DNA from 3 places in the Dendrosporobacter quercicolus genome. Region 1 is predicted to be linked to each of the others. Evidence: riboswitches for the same ligand, from Rfam matches in the RefSeq annotation. Region 1 holds a riboswitch; each other region holds the start of a gene.
What was found. Region 1 has a riboswitch for cyclic di-AMP ahead of guaB (IMP dehydrogenase). Riboswitches for the same ligand answer to the same signal wherever they lie in the genome.
Positions count from the first base shown of each region.

Region 2: linked by a shared signal. The riboswitch ahead of BLR06_RS03635 (C40 family peptidase) and the one ahead of guaB (IMP dehydrogenase) in region 1 are both predicted to bind cyclic di-AMP.
Region 3: linked by a shared signal. The riboswitch ahead of BLR06_RS00045 (peptidoglycan-binding protein) and the one ahead of guaB (IMP dehydrogenase) in region 1 are both predicted to bind cyclic di-AMP.

Region 1 covers NZ_FNHB01000001.1:541,716-549,298, forward strand. Annotated here, with positions in the region: gene BLR06_RS02605 (glycosyltransferase family 2 protein) at 1-266, opposite strand, end outside; gene pssA (CDP-diacylglycerol--serine O-phosphatidyltransferase) at 421-1,098, opposite strand; gene BLR06_RS02615 (phosphatidylserine decarboxylase family protein) at 1,095-1,733, opposite strand; gene BLR06_RS02620 (WecB/TagA/CpsF family glycosyltransferase) at 1,842-2,570, opposite strand; gene BLR06_RS02625 (transglycosylase domain-containing protein) at 2,635-4,611, opposite strand; gene guaB (IMP dehydrogenase) at 4,755-6,209, opposite strand; cyclic di-AMP (ydaO/yuaA leader) riboswitch at 6,486-6,618, opposite strand; gene BLR06_RS02635 (2-hydroxymuconate tautomerase) at 6,808-6,993, opposite strand; gene BLR06_RS02640 (hypothetical protein) at 7,240-7,583, shown strand, end outside.
Region 2 covers NZ_FNHB01000001.1:737,328-744,910, reverse strand. Annotated here, with positions in the region: gene aroH (chorismate mutase) at 184-540, shown strand; gene BLR06_RS03640 (glycosyltransferase family 2 protein) at 591-1,589, shown strand; cyclic di-AMP (ydaO/yuaA leader) riboswitch at 1,600-1,744, shown strand; gene BLR06_RS03635 (C40 family peptidase) at 1,751-2,416, shown strand; gene BLR06_RS03630 (Na/Pi cotransporter family protein) at 2,494-3,429, opposite strand; gene BLR06_RS03625 (HD domain-containing protein) at 3,676-4,239, shown strand; gene BLR06_RS03620 (MarR family winged helix-turn-helix transcriptional regulator) at 4,518-4,949, shown strand; gene BLR06_RS03615 (NAD(P)H-dependent oxidoreductase) at 5,014-5,595, shown strand; gene yyaC (spore protease YyaC) at 6,306-6,890, shown strand; gene sigK (RNA polymerase sporulation sigma factor SigK) at 7,278-7,583, shown strand, end outside.
Region 3 covers NZ_FNHB01000001.1:3,668-11,250, reverse strand. Annotated here, with positions in the region: gene BLR06_RS00060 (alpha/beta fold hydrolase) at 1-169, opposite strand, end outside; gene BLR06_RS00055 (DMT family transporter) at 574-990, opposite strand; gene BLR06_RS00050 (alpha/beta hydrolase) at 1,158-1,883, opposite strand; gene BLR06_RS00045 (peptidoglycan-binding protein) at 1,956-2,528, opposite strand; cyclic di-AMP (ydaO/yuaA leader) riboswitch at 2,544-2,685, opposite strand; gene BLR06_RS00040 (L,D-transpeptidase family protein) at 2,764-3,480, opposite strand; gene BLR06_RS00035 (3D domain-containing protein) at 3,694-4,428, opposite strand; gene BLR06_RS00030 (Zn-dependent hydrolase) at 4,640-5,863, opposite strand; gene BLR06_RS00025 (glutathione S-transferase N-terminal domain-containing protein) at 6,290-6,556, opposite strand; gene BLR06_RS19865 (ferritin family protein) at 6,594-6,749, opposite strand; gene BLR06_RS19860 (ferritin family protein) at 6,902-7,090, opposite strand; gene tpx (thiol peroxidase) at 7,357-7,583, shown strand, end outside.

The DNA.
Region 1 (7,583 bases):
GTGCGATCCTTACAGTTATCCGCAATGACAAAAATATCATACATTTCTCTGGGATAGCGTAAAACCTGCAAGTTTTCAACCAACTGCCCAATGACTTGCTCTTCATTATGAGCAGCCACAATTACCGCAAAATTATTCTTTGGCGTAAGGATTTTCGTTTCTTTTCTACGCCAGATTCCGAAAAAAGCGATAATGAAGTAGTACAGCGTAAAGAATATAATAATCAGCTGCATCGGAATCATTATGTAGTCAAAAACATAGTTCATGGATTTTGCTCCTTTAAAATCCTGTTTTGGTACCCACAACCTAAAACAAGAACTGTTGTGATTTAAACTTCGACATTGTTATAGTTATAGTGATATCCAACAATTATAATATATTATAATTCCCAGAAATATATTCTAGACGAGGCCATCACCTTCAGGCGGTGGAACCTGAATCAAACAAACCAAAAACCGTATTTAGTATGCCAAAAATCGCATACATAAAAAATGGTGCAAATAAGATTGCCTCATAACTGTTGAACAATATATAACCGCCGGTGATCAGCGCGATCACTGCGGGAATCAAGCGGATTTTTTCGCCCTTGCCCTTAAAATCAGGGTACTTGACCGTACTAACCATTAAGTAGGCGAATATCACAACCATCACCGGAAAAATCCACCCGGCCGGTTTGATGCCAAGCATAATAAAAGTAGCTAAAACACACCCGGCCGCCGGTATGGGAAGCCCCATGAAGTAGCCTTTGACCACACTGGTGTTGACATTGAAGCGGGCCAGGCGCAATGCCCCGCAGGTTGCGAAAATCGCAGCAATAATGTAACCGGTCTTGCCGAAATCTTTTAATAAAAATGAGTAGGCCAGTATTGCCGGCGCAACCCCAAAAGATACCAAATCACACAGTGAATCCAGTTCCCGGCCAAAATCACTGCTAACCTTGAAATAGCGGGCGACCCGGCCATCCAGGCCATCGGCCACCATGGCCGCAACAACAAACAACGAGGCATAGTAAAACTCGCCGTTAAACGTACAGATAATTGAAAACATACCTAAAACAAGATTCAGGGCTGTCAATGAATTTGGAATAAAATTTCTCACTTAATTAGCCTCCCGATGATTGTTTCGCCGCCTTTCACTTTATCCCCTTTTTTCACAAGAACTTCAATGTTCCGGGGCATGACAAGTTCGGTGCAGGAACCGAATTTGATCAATCCGTAACGTTCACCTTGTTTCAGCACACTGCCCAGTGTGACCCAGGATACAATGCGCCGGGCGATCAGACCGGCGATTTGCGTAACCAAAATACGCATATTGTCGTTTTCAATACCAATGGAATGGCGTTCGTTTTCACAGCCTGCCGACTCTTTATAAGCCGGCTTAAAACGTCCGCAGGTGTATTGTTGGAATTTAATTTCGCCGGCGATCGGGCTGCGGTTTACATGAACATCGAACACCGACAAAAAAATAGTGACTTTATTGCAAGGTTCATTCACAAACTCCTCATCATCAACCTCGGTTACACCCATTACCTTGCCATCGGCAGGCGAGACCACTAAAACGTCATCAAAAGGTATTGCTCTGTTCGGATTGCGAAAAAAGAAACTGACAAAACCCATGAGAACACCCGGAATTATACTCCAGTACGGATGAAAGGCCAAACCGACTACGACAGTTATAACAGCAAGCAGGGCAATATATAAATAACCTTCTTTGACAATAGGCGTTTTAACCATTTATCCACCTCCTATGAGCACAATGACTGCTACAACCGCTAGTATCAATAAAATACAACTCCAGCTATATTTTTCCCAAATTATTATAATATACCTAGTTTCCTTTGTCTAATCTTTTTTGGCGACTGCTACTTTTAACATAAAGCGCGGTAAAGCCAGCATCCGCAATGCCCGCTGCGGCTGCGACAGCAGCCGGTACAGCCACTCTAAATTGGCTTTCTGCATCCATAGCGGAGCTCTGATCACCACGCCCGCCATCACGTCAAAAGTCCCCCCAACGCCAATTGCAACAGGAACGTTCAGCTCATTGAGATGCTTGGTCAGCCACTTTTCCTGCTTGGGAACTCCCAGTCCGGCAAGTAAAATATCAGGTTTACATAATTTTATAGTATTGATAATTTCAGGCTCATCTTGAGCAGTGAAATACCCGTCTCTTACCCCAACAACGTTTACTCCGGGATAACGCGCTTCAGCCCAGGTCCTGGCTTGCTCGGCCACGCCGGGCGCTCCGCCAAAAAAATAAACCCGGTATCCGCTGCGCGCTGATTTAGCCAGCAGCTGCTGGACCAGATCATAACCGGCAACACGCTCCGGCATGGCATATTGATGATAACGGGCGGCCCAGACAACACCGGCGCCATCGGGTATTACCAAATCGGCGCGATTCAGAATACCGGCCAGTACGGGGTCAGTCTGCGCCATCATCACCATTTCCGCATTGGCAGTTGCGACAAAGCGGGTTCTTTGTTCAGCAATAAAATTTTCAACAATTTTGACAGCTTCCGCCATAGTCACCGCATCTATCATAATATCTAATACAGGTATTCGTCTTTTCACCAATCTTAATACTCCTTGACAGCCAAATTATAACAATATGAGATAAGGATATTGTATCATATTCTCAAAAGCTGGGCAATCGCGGTAATTTGAGTTTCCACCACGGGCGTCTTTGCTGTTGCTGTTGTTGGTTTTCCGTGGACTGCTCCCGTTGCGATTCGGATCTTCTCCGCCGGTCGGTATCTGTAGGTTCCGTCCCCCTGACAAAAGCGCTGTATTCCGTCTCAGGGCAGTTTGAGCCGGCCAGCTTGCCTGAATCGGTACAAATAGGCACACCGGTGATTACATTGGGCGGCACGGCAAAAGACTGCGGTGTACTGTCAGCCAGAGCCTTGCTCATCATTTTTCCCCAGAAGGCCGCGACCTGACTGCCGGAAATATTGACAGGCGTACGGTCATCGTTACCGACATAAATTCCGGCCACTAATTCCGGTGTATAGCCGATAAACCAGGCGGTTTCATAATTATCGGTGGTTCCGGTCTTGCCGGCGGCCGGCCGGCCGATATTGGCTGCAGTACCGGTTCCGTTATCAAGCACTCCGGTCAGCATATCGGTCATGATATAAGCAATTTCCGGCTGCAGAACCGATTGTTGGTTCATCCGGGCTTCTTCCAGCACCTGATTGTTTTCATCCAGCACTCTCAGAATGGCAACGGGTTTGGACAAAACCCCCTGATTGGCAAAGGCAGTATAGGCGGTGGTCAGTTCAAGCAGGCTCACGCCCTGGGTTAATCCGCCCAAGGCCGCAGCCAGGTTGTCATCCTCCGGCGTTATTGTGCTTAGCCCCATCGATCTGGCCAGGTTAAGCACTTCGCCCATATCAACCTGTTGTCCCAGCTTGACCGAAGCCGTGTTTACCGACCAGCGCAAGGCTTTTTTCATGGTAATCGGACCACGGTACTGTTTATCATAGTTTTGCGGTGCATAGCCGGCAATATTAATTGCCTCATCGACAATGATGAAATTGGACGTTAACCCCTGATTTAATGCGGTTGCATAGACAAAGGGCTTAAAAGCCGAGCCTGGCTGACGAATGTCGGCAATGACCCGGTTAACCTGACTTTCCTGATAATTGCGCCCGCCGACCATTGCTTTGATATGCCCATTGCGCGGATCAAGCACCAGTACGGCGCCCTGATACTCGCCTAAAGCAGCCTCAGCCGCCTGTTGAATGTTCACGTCAATGGTTGTATATACCTTTAATCCGCCTTTATACACCCGGTTTGCACCATAACGTCCAACCAGTTCATTGGCGATGTAATCAATAAAGTAGGAGGCCTGTACAACCCGTGTTTTTTTGCCTGCTAGAACCAGCGGCTCCGCCCCGGCGGACTCAGCCGAAGCCTGCGTAACGTAACCTTCCTTTACCATACCGGCCAGAACCACACTCCGCCGGTTAAGCGCAGCTTTCATATCAGCATACGGCGAATAAATATTAGGCCCCCTCGCCAGCCCGGCAATCATTGCGCTTTGAGCCAGGGTAAGCTCACTGGCATGCTTGCCGAAATAAACCTGGGCCGCCGCTTCCACGCCATAAGCGCCTTCGCCGAAATAAACCTGGTTCAAATAGGCCTGAAGAATTTCCTGCTTAGAGAATTTCCGTTCAATAATGATGGCTAACAACGCCTCTTTGATTTTACGGGTTAAGGTCCGCTCCTGGGTCAGAAACATTTCCCGGGCTAATTGCTGGGTAATTGTGCTGCCGCCCTCAGTGATTCCTCCGGTCCGGATATTCACCCATAACGCCCTGATGATGCCAATAGGGTCAATGCCGATATGACTGTAGAATCTGGTATCCTCATTGGCTACAACAGCTTGCGCTATATACGGCGACATACGGTTAATCGATACGACAATACGGTTTTGTTCAAATAATTTAGACAGCAGCTGACCATTGCTATCAAACACCTGGGTTGCAGCTACTAATTGCAGGCTGTCCAAATTGCTGGTTTGCGGTAATCCCAGAAACGCATAACTAACCTTTGGAAAAGAAGAAATAAAAAAAATGACAATAAGAATGATCCACAACAATCGGCGCATTTTATTCCACACTCCCTCTGTTAGTTAGTATTGCAAAACAGGACATACTTTACGCACAGTTAGCTCAAGTTATACCCAGGTCAAACAAGTGCAAAGCACTAAACACCGCCGGCTTGGTCAACAGCGGCGGTGTTCCGTTACTTTTATAGACTGTAATTAGGTGATTCTTTGGTAATGCTGATATCGTGGGGATGGCTTTCCTTTAAACTGGCGCTGGTAATTCTGATGAAGCGGGTATTATTAATCAACTCATCAATGTTGCGGACGCCGCAGTAACCCATACCCGATCTTAAGCCGCCGATGAGCTGGAAAACAGTATCCGCCAGCGTGCCTTTATAAGGCACCCGCCCTTCAATTCCCTCCGGAACCAGCTTGTCCATATTTTCCTGGAAATAGCGGTCTTTGCTGCCTTCAGCCATGGCGGCAAGGGATCCCATCCCCCGGTAGGCTTTATAACTGCGGCCCTGATAGATAATCGTCTCACCGGGACTCTCTTCGGTACCGGCAAACAGGTTGCCAATCATAACGATGCCAGCGCCGGCCGCAATAGCCTTAACAACGTCACCGGAATATTTAATGCCGCCGTCGGCAATTACCGGGACCTGATAGCGCCGGGCAGCGGCGGCGCAGTCATATACTGCGGTAATCTGAGGAACGCCAATGCCGGCAATTACCCTTGTTGTACAGATAGAGCCCGGTCCTATTCCCACTTTTACCGCGTCGGCGCCGGCTTCAATAAGATCGCGGGTAGCATCGGCGGTTGCAACATTACCGGCAATCAAATCTACCTGGGGATATTTCTTCTTAATATGTTTTACCGCCTCAATTACGCCCCGGGAATGTCCGTGCGCGGTGTCTACCACAATAACGTCGACCTTAGCGGCAACAGTGGCATCAATCCGGTCAGCCATGTCAGCGCCAATGCCAATGGCTGCAGCGACCAGCAGCCGTCCCCGTGAGTCTTTGGCTGAATGGGGATATTTTTGCGCTTTCTCAATATCCTTTATGGTAATAAGCCCTTTAAGCCGGCCTTGTTCATCCAGCAAGGGCAGCTTTTCAATCCGGTGCTGGCGCAATAACTCCTTGGCAGCTTCGACTGAGGTTCCCACCGGCGCCGTAATCAGCCGCTCCCGGGTCATGCATTCCTTAATTTTTCGGGATAAATCGGTTTCAAAGCGCAGATCGCGATTGGTGATGATACCCACCAACTTTTGATTGTCAGTAACTGGAACGCCGGAAATATGATATTTTTCCATGAGATCATAAGCATCCTGCAATAAATTCTCAGGTGATAAGTAGATCGGATCTACAATAATTCCGTTCTCAGACCGCTTTACTTTATCAATTTCATTGGCCTGACGCTCAATCGACATATTCTTATGTATAACACCAAGTCCGCCCTCCCTGGCCATGGCAATTGCCATACGAGCTTCTGTCACCGTGTCCATGCCGGAACTGATGATTGGAATATTCAACTTAATGTTTTTCGTAAGATTGCTGCTAACCTCAACTTCTCTTGGCAGTACTTCAGACTTTGCCGGAACCAGCAATACATCGTCAAAAGTCAACCCTTCTTTTTCAAACTTGGCTTCAAACATTCAACTTACCCCTTTCGTTAAGAGTGCAAACAGGTATTTCAACTATAATACCACAAATAAAGTGACCGAATCCAGCGTTTTTGTTTTTTTTATCATTTGCAGTGATTCGCCGCTGCCCGGTAGCGTTCCGTCTCATTCACCTGCTGACACGGTACCAGGATTATTTCACCGGAGTTAATACAACGAAACAGCTTAAGTTTCCTTAAGCTGTTTCCTTCATTTATTTAATCCGTATCCTCAGCTACCGCCTGCGTTCCGTGCCCGTCAGGAAACTCGATATATACCGCTTTGTGCCTGCGAGGTTAGCTGACGGGTTAGGGACAAAGGATAATCCCCGCCATGTTGCCATGATTTCACCCCAGATACTGGTTTCCCCGCTTTCTTTCCTGAAACTCGGCGTATTTTATATATGTTAACGGAAAAGACAAGCATCGTCAAGATCGCTATAGTGGTGTCAGCAGTGATTAAATATCATTATGTAAAGCAGACCAGCCTTAACTGCATTATCCTGAGGATAGCGCCGCTCTTTGGCAACCCCGGCAATAAACGAAACCAACCCACTCCTCACCTTGGAATGGGTTGATCAGAAATCCAGATTTCAGCTGTCGGCGCGTAATTTACCGGCCTGCCCTAAATGTTCCTTGGTCATTTCCCGGATGATAATCGTAACCGCACTGGCCGGGCAGCTTACTGATTCGGTAATTGCTTCAGTCACCTTTTTTACCAGTTCGCGGCGCTGATCAACAGTCCGGCCTTCAAGCATATCAATTTGTACAATTGGCACCTAACTATCCCCTCTCGTTTCATCTTTATCTTTCGGTGTTAACTTCGACTAACCCTGCCGGTTTTCCTCTAATGAACAACGAATTTTCACCATCCGTCCGTTCCCGGCTGTTGGCGCAAACCGGGGCATCATTCACCTTTTTACCGCTGAAATATTCCCACCGATAAGGAACACATTTCTTCGTTGGCTCATAACCTATAGTAGATATAGACATTTTAATTAGCTTTAAGGAGGTTAATTATTGTTATGAGTAATACACCGTTACCTCATTTGTGCAATAAAAAGTTCGTTTGCGAAATCGAATCACTCTGTGATCGCAATGCTTTATTCTTACTGGTTGATGGTTCAGCCGTATTTGGCCGAAGCGGGCGAATCGACGATTGCGTCATCTGCGTGAGCCCGCCCATAGGAATAACCGGCGTCACGCTTGTACAGTTCCGGCCGCCTAACTCCAATTTAACCACCGCGATTGGCGTAAGCCAAATCCTGATTGACGTTTGCAACATCGCGCATGTCGTAGAAGGTCCTTTCCAAACCTCGCCCTTAGCTCCCATCAGCACGCTTGCCGCTGTAAACCTCCAGCGGACGAC
Region 2 (7,583 bases), 200 kb from region 1:
CCGGCAGTTCTCCATCGGCCAATCTTTGCTGTAGTGTATCAGGCATATATTAGAAGAATTAATCTCATTTGACGCCTAATCTGTTTAGGCTATTAAAGCTGAAAAAACTTAGGGTAAATAAAGGAATAAGACCGCCCGGCACCGAATAAAAGCAAAAAGTCTATAAAGGAATGGTGAGAATTGTTGCGTGGCGTCAGGGGAGCAATAACAGTCGAAGCAAATGATCATACTATAGTATGTGAACGGGTAATTGAATTATTAACGGCAATTGTGGCGGAAAATAATATTGCTACCGAGGATATTGGCGCAGTTATTTTCAGCTCCACATCCGATCTGGATGCTGCTTTTCCCGCTGAAGGAGCCCGTAAAATGGGGTGGCAGGAAGTTCCGTTGTTTGGCACGCAGGAGATTGACCGCGCCAACGGCCTGGCAGGGTGTATACGGGTCTTGGTTCTGTGGAATACAGATCTGCCACAGGCCAGGATAAAACATATCTATTTAAGGGATGCGGCCCAATTGCGGCAGGATATAAAGAAGTAAACGGTCTATGCTGCAGCATAGGCTGTTTATTTTGGAGCGGAGAGACAGCTATGAAATCGATTTCAATTGTTGTGCCGGTTTATAATGAGCAGGAAAACATTGAAAACTTTTATGAAGAAGTAGTAAAGTGTATGCAGCCGCTGAATTACGGTTTTGAGCTGATTTTTGTAGATGATGGCTCAAAGGATGCCAGCGCAATGCTATTAGACAGACTGGCGCAAAAGGATGAACGGGTTAGGGCCTTGCTGCTGGCCCGTAATTTTGGTCACCAGATTGCCTTGACCTGCGGATTGGACTATGCTGACGGGGACGCCGTAATAACAATGGATGGCGATATGCAGCATCCCCCGGAAATGCTGCCAATGCTCATCGGAAAATGGGAAGAGGGCTACGAAGTGGTTCAAACTGTCAGGCTTACGACAGAAGGCGTATCGTGGACGAAAACGGCTGCTTCCAATATGTATTATAAAATAATTAACTGGCTGTCTACAGTGCATATTCAGGAGGGCGGTTCTGATTTTCGCCTGATGGATAAGAAGGTTGTCAGCAGCTTTCGCCGGTTCAGGGAACGGGCCAGGTTTATCAGAGGAATGATCGGTGAAATTGGCTACAAGCAGATCAATGTGGAGTTTGTCGCGCCGAAACGCTTTGCCGGGCGCTCAAAGTTTTCACTGAATAAAATGCTGCATTTTGCACTTGACGGTATAACCGCTTATTCTAAACTACCGTTAAGATTTGCCTTTTACATCGGTCTGATCTGTGGTTTGCTCAGTTTGCTTGTTACACTTCATGTTGTATATATCCGGCTTTTTACCGGCGAAGCCGTACCGGGCTGGGCTACCATTTCCGCCAGTATTTTATTGCTGGGCGGATTACAGCTGGCCGGGCTAGGTATTATCGGCGAGTATGTGGGACGAATTTTTGAAGAAGTTAAACAGCGCCCGTTGTATTTGGTCAGCACAGAACTGAAAAAACAGCGTATTTTTGACAATAAAGCATATGAAAAAAATCCGATTGAAGGAAGGATTTTGCATAAAAAGGAAGAATAATATAATTTGAGTATTATAAAAGCCGAATCTACCTCAGGACCGGGGGAACCATCATTAGGGGTGAAATTGTTTTAACAAACTTAAGTGTTAAACACAGTAGGGGGAACCTCAACCCTAACCCGTCAGCTAACCTCGGAGGCTTTGAGAGGGGCAGCCGCCAGTTGAGTAAACTTATGCGTATTGTAGTAATTGTTTTAATGCTGGTCTGTACAGTTTCGATTACCTATGCATCCGGTACTTTTGAGCAAGGCGATCAAGGACAGGATGTAACAGCAATTCAAGAGCGGTTGATTGCTTTGGGGTATGATATCGTCGCCGACGGTGATTTCGGTTCTGCAACGGCAAATGCGGTAAAAGCATTCCAGAGAGATCATGGCCTTGAATCTGATGGCGTTGTTGGCGCTCAAACTTATCTGTCTCTTATGGGGCGGGATATCCCTGTAAGCCGGGATGGCTCCAGTGTAGCGGTAAGACGGATAACGCAAACTTCTTTTCGCTATGTTGGCGTGCCGTACCGGTTTGGCGGTACTAGCCCCAATGGGTTTGACTGTTCCGGCTTCGTGCAATTTGTTTATGGCAATAATGGCGTTAATCTGCCAAGAACGGCGGATCAGCAGTTTGAAATGGGACAGCCGGTATCTTATCAGCGGTTGCAGCCAGGAGATCTTGTGTTTTTCTCCACCTATGCTCCCGGGCCGTCGCATAGCGGCATTTATTTGGGAAATGGCAAGTTTATCAGCTCAACTTCGAGCCGCGGAGTTGTTGTTGACGCATTGGGAAGCGGTTATTGGGGAGCGCGTTATATTGGCGCTCGCAGAGTTTTATAAGATTGTTTTACCCGGGGAGGCGGCAGGCCTCCTTTTTGTTTTTATAAAGGTCATGCCGGAAAAAATTGGAGTGTCGTTTACCAATCCCGGTTTCTGCCGGGAATAAGAAAGATAATTAATTTGGCATATTGTCTGACAAACGGCATTACGACGATTGATGACAATAGGTTAAACAGGGTATGTACGAATGCTATTTGTCCGGCAAAATCGGAACTCAGCATAGCAACAAGCGCTGTAAGCAAGTTAGTGAACGGCAGAAAAATCATAGCGCCTGCAATATTTAATATAATATGGGCGGCAGCTACTCTTTTGGCGGCTAGTGGCGCGGCGGCACCGATGATTAGAGAGGAAATGCATGAACCAATGTTGTTCCCGTATACAACATAGCAGGCTGTGAGCAAATCGACTTTTCCGTCGGCGGCAAAAGCCATCAGCACGGCAGTTGCCGCACTGCTGGATTGAAGCAGGAGGGTGATCAGTATGCCTCCGGCGATGCCGTACAGGGGATTGGTGTTACCGGCGACGATATATTGGATTGCAGTGTTGAGTTCGGAAATATTGCTTAGCGTAGCTGACAGCAATTCTATACCGGCAAAAATACTTAACAGGCCGCTGACAGCCATTGCGGGGTAACGAACTTTTTTTATCAAAATCATAATGATGATAAATAATAGCAATAGGGGGTAGATATAGTGATTTGGCAATGATACCGTCATTAACTGCACAGTGGTGCAGGTGCCGATATTAGCGCCGAGGATAATGCCAAGGCTTTGGTAAAAACTAAGGTAATTGGCGCTGACCAAACCGATGGTGATCAAAGATACGGCTGTGCTGCTCTGCATTAAAGCGGATGTAAAAATCCCCACCAACAGGCCGCGCCAGGGATTGACTGTTATTGTGGTGAGCATTTTACGGAGTTTGCTGCCCAGCAGGTTTTGCAGTCCATGGCGCATGCCGAAAATTCCGCAAAGCAACAAAAATATGCCTAAAGCAGCTGATAATAAAAAATACATTATTAAACCTCCAGTCTATGCTAAATTTATGCAAGAGCATAGCGCAATAGAATTTTGTAATTCCAGGAGGTTTTTGGTACAATTTTAGTATTGCTGCAGCTCGTCAAATCCGGATGAATAGTGCGGGTATTCCGCTCAGCAAGGCGGGGAGCAGGCGTGGATATAGGTAAAGTGACAAAGCAGTAAGTAAAAAAAGAACGCTTAAGAAGCTAGACGGTTCGGTCTTGTATCAGTAAGGAGGAATTGATGATGAACGCCACAAGGGAAGAAGCCTGGAAACTGCTTCAGCAGCATGTTGGTAATGAGTCTTTGCTAAAACACTGTCTGGCGGTTGAGATTGCAATGCGCGCCTATGCTGAAATGTTTTCCGAGGATCAGGAATACTGGGGCGCTGTCGGGCTTTTACATGACATTGACTTTGAGAAATATCCTGATCAGCATCCGTACCAGGCCGGAAGTTTATTGGCGCCGCATGGATTTGACGTCGAATTTATTGCCAACGTAGAATCTCACGATAGAAACTGGCCGGGTGAGCGGACTTTATTGCAAAAAACTCTGCTGGCGGTTGATGAATTAACCGGATTTATTATCGCCTGTGCGCTGGTAAGACCGGATAAAAGCCTTGAGAAGCTTGAAGTCAAGTCGGTAATGAAAAAAATGAAAGACAAAGCTTTTGCCAGGGCGGTAAATAGAGAGACGATTATTACCAGTGCCGACGCATTGGGGGTGGAATTAAAAGAGCACATAGCATATGTGGCCAAAGCTCTGGCGGCAGCCGTCCAAAAGCCGAAATATCAAAAGCTGGCCTAGTGTCTTGACAAAGTTAAATCTTAGCTTAGCCAGCGTATCTTTTTTCGCACTGCTGCGTTGGCCGAAACGGCATAAGGGCAACAAGGGTTTCTGCCTTCGCTGTGCTCGGTACAAACCGTGTTTTCTTTATCGTCGCCTTGCAGATTTTCGATTTGCGCGGCTCCTTCGCCTCGCAGGTCGAAAAAATCTGCGTCCGGTATATTTCCGTGGTGCCAGGTTTTTTGAAGTAATAGAATTCAATACTTGACAATTGTTAGATATCTAAGTATAATAAAAACATGAAGAAAAAAAATGTTGTCGCGCTTACGAGCAGAATAGCGGACAAAGCTCATAAGCTCATTATCCGGGAACTTCAAATCCAGGGGATTAATGGTATCGTTCCCTCCCATGGAGGCATCCTCCTTCTTCTGTTCAGCGGGGAGAAGTATACGATGAAAGTCTTAGCTGAAAGAATTCACAGAACAAAACCAACAGTTACAGTTTTGGTGGATAAGCTCGTGGATCTTGGCTATGTTACTAAGGAAAAGAGCTACGAGGATAATCGAGTGACTTTTATTGCATTAACGGAGAAAGGAGTTGCATTAAAGCCAGTATTTACGATGATTTCAGATAAGCTAAATACAATTGTGTATAATGGTATTTCAGACACAGAGGCAGAAAATTTAGAGAGGATACTGGAAAAAATAAACCACAATTTAGAAGAGTCATAGCTGCGGGTTTAATTAATTTTTTAAGAAAAAAGTTAGATATCGAATAAAAAAGAGGAGTGTAATCATGAAGCATTTAATTCTGTATGCCCATCCAAATCCGAGGAGTTTCAATGCCGCTATCCTGGACAAAACCGTAAAATCGTTGGAAAGTAAAGGTCATCAGGTTATCGTTCGGGATCTCTACCAAATAAATTTTGATCCAGTGCTGAAGGGGTCTGATTTTGAGGCCTTCCAATCCGGGAAGAATCCGGCTGACATTGACAAGGAGCACGGATACATTGCTGAAGCCGATGTAATTATGTTGATTTATCCAATCTGGTGGACTGGAATCCCCGCCATATTGAAAGGGTATATTGACCGAGTCTTTTCTTATGGCTTTGCTTACAAACATGAACAGGGTGTTCCGGTCGGGCTTCTCACAGGTAAAAAAGGATTTATCATTAATACCCAAGGTACTCCAGCTGAGTATTATGACTCAAACGGAATGACAGATTCCATGAAGGAAACATCTGATATTGGTATATTCGATTTTTGTGGAATTGAGTCGGTGGGACATATCTTTTTTGGTGCAGTGCCGTCAGTTGATGATGCGACCCGTAAAGTTATGTTGGAGACATTAAAGGGCAAGCTGGACAGTCTTTTTTAATTTTACTACCTGGGTCTACTGCGATTTTATGAACGGGCATCATGCGAAAAATAAAATCATCGGGTTTCGGGAATTAAAATTAGAATGCCTGGTTTACGATCTAAGTATTGTGAGCAAATAAAAGGGACTTCTGTCATAAATTTGGCAGAAGTCCCTTTCATTTGTAGAATTAAAGATATGTTCTTGGATACTTCCCGCCCAGCTTCATTGGCCGTAACGGCATAAGGGCAACAACGGTTTCTGCTTCGCTGCGCTCGGTACAAACCGGTTTCTTTATTGTGCTTAATTCCGATTCGTGAGTAAGCTTTATATTTCACGCTGCGAATTTATATGGTTGTTTGACTTGTAACAGTTTTTTTGATTGATGCGTAATGATGGCTGTCAGTCATTTTAATTTTAGGCTATTCTATAGGCGGTGCTTATCCTGTTGCCGGTTACAAAAGAGAAATGCACGGGGCTGTTTATTTATGGCTGTAAGACTGGTTTCTATTGTAATAATTAAACTGTTAAGACATATATAAATAATAGCTTAAAACAATCAGCCCTAATATAGGCTGAGGATCATATTGCCAGCATAAGACAACTTCCGGCAATACAGCGCAGCCTGCAAAATCTTGGGCCAACAGAGCTGTGAGGGGTATCGTCTTTACAAATTTCTGCTGAGGAATTACTCATATTGTTTGGGAGCTTATCTGAAGGGGAGCGGGATAATGGGGAAAAAAATCGCTGATAAACTTATTGTTCATCTATCGGATGGCAATGCTGGCATACATTTATATGAGCATTTTCTCAAGCTGCTGGTAAAACAGGAAAACTATGCAGTACGGCCCTGGATTTTTCTTTGTATTGGCTCAGACCGCTATACGGGAGATGCTCTGGGCCCTTTGGTTGGTACGTATTTAGAAGAACATAGCGATGCCATCATTTATGGCAGCCTGGAGTATCCCGTACATGCCGGCAACCTTGAGGAAGTGATTCATAATATTAATCAACAGTATTATTATCCGGTGGTCATTGCCATTGATGCCTGTCTTGGAAAAAGCAATGAAATTGGCAATATCGAGATATGGGAAGGCGGCTTGCATGCCGGCATTGCTGTAGGCAACAGGCTGCCTTACGTCGGACATATATCAATCGTGGGCGTGGTTAACTCCGGAAGTCAGGTTGGCTATCTGGATTTGCAGAATACACCACTTTCTATTGTTGTTAAACTTAGTAAAGCGATCGGCAGAGCGCTGACTGAAGCAATTGCTGCTGTCAGCCCGGCAATTGCAGACAGCGTCGTATCGGGTTAGTACTGTGGTCGCTTAAATATGAGATTAGAATGCAGAGATTTGCGAGGCGGAGAAGCCCGTGCATAGCGGACATAAAATCAATCTTTTCGCGCAACCGCATTCCTGCAGGTGCGGTCTTTTCCGCCTGGCTGAGCAAAAAAATTGGCCGCAATTCTATCTGGAATTTTAAGAGGTACTGATAGATTAAAAAATATTATCCCATAATGCATAGATAGCGACAAGCAGTATAGAGATGAACAGTCCGATATCTGCCAGATAGTTTTCCATAAAGCACACTCCTCAATAGGCCTAACTTAGTATCGGCGATAATTTAAAATTGGTTGACATGCACAATATGACACATTCCGCCATAGAATGAATCACATACTTGGCGGGGGTGGTGGTTCAGTGTCATTTTTAGTGGCTTTAGCGACAACTGTAATAAAAAGTATTTCGTTGCTTGTTGCCTATGTAACAAACAACACCTTTCCTTTACCATTATCCGAAAAGGAAGAGAAGATATACCTGGGGAGATTAAAAAATGGTGATGAAGAAGCGAAAAATATCTTAATTGAGCGGAATCTTCGATTAGTAGCTCACATTGTTAAAAAATTCGATAATACCGGTGAGGATGTTGATGATTTAATTTCTATTGGTACGATTGGCTTAATTAAGGCAATTAATACTTTTGATTTAGCAAAAAAAATCCGGTTA
Region 3 (7,583 bases), 540 kb from region 1:
ACCCGTCAATGTTTACGGTATTGCCGCCTCCTGCAGTTATGGCCTCGCGCTGGACTGCCTCGGAGGGGATAAACAATGAAACGGCATAATACAGGATAAGACAAACCCCAAGAACGATAGCGCCGGTGACAATCAGCCACCGCGGCATTTTTTTAATTCTTTCATTCATAACATGGGCTCCTTTCATGTTGACCCACAGCCGTAAAAATGCACTTGCGTACTGTATTGGTTTCGCGGCTGTTAAGCCGGACCATCATGCGCCCGGCTTTCATCATTGCTGATTACTACTAGTTTATGACAGGTATCCACGGCATGTGTCAAAACAGTTGACGCTCCTTGTCATACAACTTTTTTACCATTTCAAGTATCATCAGCATATTGAAAACCGTCAGCAGTTTTAATGATTGGCTCACTGTCCCGGCAAAATAAAATAGAGCCTTACGGCTCTTTAGGGTCAACTAATATATACAATTTTTTTCTGCAAACTTCATTGCCCGTCAGAGGGAACAACTCTATATCACCAATCTGTCTATATCGGCCCATTCTCTTAAATGTTTGAATTTAACGCAATGACTAAATTCCCCGCAGCAGCAATTTAGCGCCAATTGCCAAAAACGCCACTCCGGCTACTTGGCTCCAGCCCCAGGAAATAGTTGCTAAGCCAAAGGCTCCGGAGGCATCAATAATAATAGCCGTTAAAACCTGGCCGATGATAATGGCCGTAGTGGCATTTGCTACCCCTACCTCAGGTATGCTGGCGGCTACCAGATAAATAATAAACACACTAATAACCCCGCCCAGATAAGAATACCAGGGAGCCTGCGTTAATGCGGCCATATTGCCTTTGCCTAATTTAAAACCAAACAATAGTATTCCCAAAACCACAGTGCCGATGATATGAACAAAAAAAGTGGTCTCCAGCAATCCAATTACTTTGCTCAAAGCAGCATTAAGCGAACCTTGTACCGCCATAAAAATCCCCGAAACCAACGCTAATATTAATGAAATCCAACCAGCCGAAAGATTGCTTAGATTCAATATCCCACATCCTTATCCTTGATGAATTGTTATCAATAGGTGTGTTTTTCTTGAATCTAGTATTCACCTGACAGGCATTTCTATTCACCAAGCCTTAAGATCAGCCCGCCCCCTTCTCATCAGATAAAATTTCGTTTTAGCCAGTCTTTAACCACCAGCACCGCCTCCTGCGAGTGGTTGGCGAATTGATGGTCCCCTCCGGCAATGATTTTAAACTCCTTGGGTTCAGGCAATAATTGATAAACAGTTTCCGCCTGGCTAAGTTCCACAATATTATCCTGCGATCCATGTAAAACCAACACCGGTATTTTATCAAGATTACGCAGATGCTCAAGTAAGTCAAACTGTTTAAAATCATCAATAAACTCCCGCTCTAACCGCAAATTGCCAAACGCATCACTTCTCGCCAGTGTTTGGCCCTGTTCCAGCACCTCATAGCCGCTTCCCAGCGCTGCTTGAAAAGTTGCGGTTAAATTCCAGGGGGTAGCCCACAGACATAATCCGGTAACATTTTTCTCCTTACTGGCATAAACGACAGCCGCACTGCCGCCCATACTACGGCCCAGCAAGATAATTCTCCTGCTTATCCTGTCCTGGCAATACTGTACGACAGCGCCGATTTCAGCCACTTGTCTGGATAGCTTCTGCAATGGCGTGAAATTAAACCTAACAACGGCGAAGCCCAGCCCGGCGATTTCGTCAGCCAGTAAAACCGCCCGGCCTCCCCCGTCTTTTGAGCCGCGAAAACCATGGCACATGATGCATACAGCTTTCAAATCCGGTTGTCCCGGCAGATGCACTGCCGCCTCAAGCTGATGTCCGTCATAGTCAATCTTAAAATTCATACCACCCCTCCTTCACCCTAATTTCTCCACCCATCTTCTTCAGACTTTGAAAAAAATAACAGGCAATGCCTGTTATTCAACCAAATAAACCGTAATTATTTGCCTGCCGAACTGCAAGGCCTCATCACGACTGTCAAAAGCCAAATCGATTTTGTTGCCTTTAATTGAACTGCCGACATCATCGGCAATTGCATAGCCGTAACCGGGAATATACAGGCGGGTGCCTAATGGAATGACTGCAGGATCAACTGCCGCCAAGCCTTTACGCAGCAAACTGCCGCGGTAAGTGTAATGAGAATTACCCGAATCATAGGCAGTATAGGCTGATGCACTCATCGTAAGGGATCTTTCATATCTGCTGGCCGGAGCTTCGGCACGGCTTAAATAGCTAAACGTTTCCGAACCGACAATTCCGTCCGGGATGAGGCCACTGCTGCGCTGAAAGCTTTTTATGGCTTGCAAAGTTTTGCCGCCAAACACACCATCAACTGCTTCAGTATAAAACCCCGCATCTGCCAGCATCTTCTGAACGATTTGCACGTTTTCGCCGCGCATGCCGTATTTTACCGGCAGGTTAGGCGATCCGGACACAACAACGCTGGAAATTAACATTGTCAACACCAAAACGATTGTTAATCGAAACATTTTCGTCAAACAGCTCACCTCTCTTGTAGGAGCCTCCGGGGTTAGCTGTCGGGATAGGAAAAGAGAAGAATGAGAATTACCCTTCCATGTCAATGGATTATCCCCGTAAATGTCAAATGGGTCCCCCGTACCAAATAGGATTCAGCTTAATAATTATTTTACAATAAATTGCATAAATAGTCAAAGTATGGGGCACAGCAACACGCAGTCATAATATAACCCCTAACGCCTGCAGCTAAATGGCCAGCTTATCAATTACCGCCTTGTCGACAACACCCGTTGCTTCCATCCCATTGGCATTTTGAAAAGCCTTCACTGCTTCTGTCGTTACCTGTCCAAAAATTCCGTCCGCCCTTGCATTTAGATAACCCAGTTCTTTCAATTTCATCTGCACAAGCACTACGTCAGCACCACTCATTTGATACTTTAACATACGCTTTACTTTGAGCTTGCGCCCTTCTATCCTGACCGGCGCACCGATTGGTACCCACTCAAATAATTCTTCGACATCCTTATTGCGCATGCGGATACAACCGTGACTGGCAAATTGTCCGATTGACCAGGGTTTATTGGTTCCGTGAATTCCATAAATGCCCCAAGGAACATTCAACCCCATCCAGCGAGTGCCAAAGCCAGTGCCCCAGTTATAATCCTTCCAAATTACATTCCACTCGCCAATAGGTGTAGGCGTCTCACTTTTTCCCACCGCAATCCGGTAGGTTTTATAAGGCTGGTTGTCGTTATAGACTTGCAGAGTGCGTTTGGTTACATTAATAACGATATTTATTTCCCCGGCAGGTCTGGCCGTTGGCTGGTTTGCCATGCTTGCCAGTTCACGCTCGTCCATAAAATCAAAACCGACAATGCCAAGAACCAGGCCCATAATAGAAAAAACCGCAACACTAAACAGCAACCGACCCCGCTTCAACCTTAAGGCCAATAAATTAATCACCTTAATCTCCTCTCCCTCCGTTCACCAAAGTATATGAACAGAACAGAAAAGGTAGAGCTATTTTATTTTTATGCCCGCACAATTTCGCAGCAAGCTGCTTTGCGGGCATTCCAGCCGTAATCGCAAGTCACAATCCGTATAGCCGGCCGCTTACCTAAATAAAAAAGGCTGTATCTAACCTCGGGGGAGGCCTAGATACAGCCTTATAACCTGTTAATCCAGGAGATAGACTTTGACATCCTGAATGCCGTAATCTAATGCTTCCTGGCGATCATCGAAAGCCAAATCAATACGGGTTCCTTTGATCGCACTGCCTTGATCCTCGGCAATTGCCTGCCCATAACCTTCAATCCACACCGTTGAGCCCATCGGTATCACCTCAGGATCGACAGCTACGACCCCTTTGCGGACCGTACCGCCCATGTAGGTCAGGTTGTCCCATTTTCCATTGTCAAGCACTCCGGGGGCATAAGCTGTCGCAGTCATATTGAATACCTTGCTATAACTTTGCGGCGCATCGGCCGTTATTGCGTTCTTATCGCCGGTTAGCTGGGACAACAAAGGATTATTTCCGTCAAGCAGCAAGGAAAGCACCGACAATTCTTTTTGATAGGCGCTCAGCTTGCCCGTAATATTCTTATCAACCTGCTGCTGCAGAAAACCCTGCGCGACATCACTAAAGCCGCCGTTTGCAATCATATTAACAATATTATCGGCAGGAATCCTTTCTAAAGCGACTTTGGTCAACGATCCTAAAATAACGTTGCGGTCTGCTTGTTCTAATTCTTGCTTGATTTTGAGCAACTCCTGAACTTGCGTAATACCGCTGCTCTGACCAATGACAGCTGCCAATTGATCGTCCAAAGCTGCAGCGTACGCTTGCGGAGTGAGAGGTGAAAACAGATTGATAACCATGGCAGTCATCAGAATGGCTGCAAACTTTTTCATATATATCGCTCCTTCCACAAAGCTCATAACATATTGTATCATAAAATTAACATAATATATTGCGGTAATTATTTGTAATTAGAACAGCCTGCTACATGGGCTTTAATACCAATAGGCTAACCAATGCGCTTACGCCTCCGAATGGCCGTAAAAAAACCAACCAAATGGTTGGATTAAGAGTTCCTATGCTTACCGACCTTGCTCTTTAGCGTTATTTTGCCAATTGATACAAAGTCTCCGTCAGCACATCAATCCCTTTCTGAATATCTTCCGGACTGGCATACTCGTCAGGATTATGGCTAACGCCCGCCTTGCAGGGAATGAGGATCAGTCCGGCCTTTGTTATTCTCGCCATATTCATTGCGTCGTGACCGGCTCCACTATTCATATGCTGATATTGAATACCCTGCTGGCGGCAAATCCCGGCTATCAGCTCAACCAGTTCACCATCCAGGCTGGCCGGGCGCTCTGACGACAGGATTTCTATCGCAACACCTGTATTTTGCCGTTCGGCAATCTCACTGACTGCATCTTTAATCTCCTGCAGGCATTTAATAATACTGGAGTGGTTCATCCCGCGTATGTCTAATAGCATTTCTACCAGCCCCGGTACAACATTCATTGCTCCAGGGTAGACTTTAAGCGCCCCGACAGTGCCGACAACCCCTCTGTCGGCCTGCTCTAACGCGATCTCATTAACGGCCAGGATAATCATTGCGGCGCTAACCAGCGCATCCTGGCGCTCATCCATTGGCGTAGTGCCGGAATGAGCCGCTACTCCTTCAACAATAATTTTACACCTGGCGGGAGCAGCGACAGACTCAATAATACCAATGGTCTTATTTGCTTTTTCCAAAGCTGTGCCTTGCTCAATGTGCAACTCTACAAATGCCTTTATTTCTTCCGGCCGCCGGACTGCTTGATCCAGATGATTGATATCCAGTCCCTGCTCTGCCAGCAATTGTGTAAATGTAACGCCATCCTGATCTTTCAATTTGCCTAAAGTCTTGGCACTTGTCCAGCCAGTCATTACACGGCTGCCAATTGCCGACACTCCAAATCGGTTGGATTCCTCACCGGAAAATACAATCAATTCCAGCGGATGAGTCAATGGCCCGCGCATTTTTAATGTTCTCAATGCCGCTATGCCCCCAAGGATTCCCACAATACCATCAAACTTACCGCCCTCGGGAACGGTATCCAGATGGGAGCCGGTAACTACTGCCGCAGCCTTAGCATCAGTTCCTTCAATTCGCCCGATAATATTGCCAATCTGGTCAGTGCGGATTGCTAATCCGCTTTCCCGCATCAGCTTTTCTACATATTCACGCGCAGCACGATCCGCCGGGCTAAAAGCCAGGCGGGTCACACCCCGTTTGTCTTTTCCGAATTGGGCAATTTGTTCAATCTCATTTATAATCCAACTGTTTTCCATGGCGAACGCCCCTTTCTTCCTGTTAAAACAGTCCCTACACTTAGCACTCTATATTTTTCAGTATAAACTATATTACCTGAGAATTCCAGATATATGCAAAAGTTTTCATACAAAACGAGAACGTACGATTCTACGTTCCCGTTTCATCTGCCAAACATGTTCCAGCTGTTTACTAAATAGTTCTAAACCAGCCGCTCCTTTCTGAAAACAAAGTGTCTTTTACAAGCAGCACACTCCAGAGTTTCACCATTTACCGCTTTATGCATTGGTATTTCAAAGATTTTTTCACAGAAAGGACAGATAACTTTGATGTGTTTTTGAATCTGGCACTGTGAGCGCACGTCGCCTTTTGCCAACACGCATCACCCTCTCCACATAATTCTTTTTAATATAGTATGCAGGTAATGAACAATTGAGCGAATAAAGTCAATATTTCATTGGCCGAACAGCCTCTTTTCCATAATGACCTACTATATAGTCCAGAATATTATCGCTGGAGGTCAAAATCTTTTCACCATCCACCAAAACAGGAACCAGATACTGACTGGTCAGCTTAAAAACATTGTCCCGCTTATGTTTAATCGGATCAACATTAATACAATAATATGATATTTGCAACTCGGCTAATTTCTCTCTAACCACACGGCATTCCATACAAAACTCGTTATTATAGAATGTTAATCTTGGTTCCAAATAAACCACCGCCTTCGACCAATTCGCCGGTGCTAAGTCAGGCCCACCCCTCCAGCATTTCACGCAACTTTACTACATGGGTTTGTTCTTCTGATTTTAAGACAGCAAAAATTTTTCTGGCATCTTCAAATTTTGCCTTAGCGGCCAATTCATCATAGAAAAGGATTGAGTCTTTTTCAGCCTGTATGGCCATTCGTAAGATCCCATCAATTGTGGTAAGTTCATTAAGCTTTGCCGCAATGTCTTCAGTCCTGGGGAAAATATGTTCTTGCGCCAATACGGTGAGATAGCGCGAAGTCTTCGGATCAAATAAACATTCTGCGGCTCCGGCATCTTTATTTTGTTTTAGTTTATTAAAGATCTGGGTAAACTTCTCCTGATGATGAATTTCCTCATTTTTAAAAGGATAAACGTGTCTTTGTGCTCGGCCTTCTGGGCCTTCTCGTATGCCTGCTGATAGAATTCACAGCCCCGGGCTTCTATTTCTATCGCAATTCTCAGCCCTTCCAGATCACTAAAAGTTTCGTTCGACATGGCTTAACTCCTCCTAATAATGATTTTGCCAATTCAAAGTTTCGCCATTGTCTTTTTAAATCCTTTTTTGCCAAAAATTTGGGTAATAGGCAGCCTGCACAGTATATGCTATGTCGCCAGCCTAAAAATAGTTATCTGTTTTCGAACTAAATACTTAAGATTATTATGATAAATTACGATAATATCAATGGAATATAGTTTATCTATCAGGCAGCTTTTGACTGGCCTGCCTTTAACTGTTGTATAATTTTTCGAGGAGGTTATATATGCAAAAACGTAATGGTGTGGTGAAATTAAACGGTAAGCCCCTAACCCTGCTTGGCAAGGAAATCATCATTGGCGACAATGCCATTGATTTTACTGTGCTGCAAGCTGATTCAACGCCGTTATCCTTAAGCGATACCAAAGGCAAGGTTCGCGTCATTAGTGTTGTACCGTCGATCGACACGCCTGTGTGTGATATGCAAACCGGTCGTTTTAATCATGAGGCTGC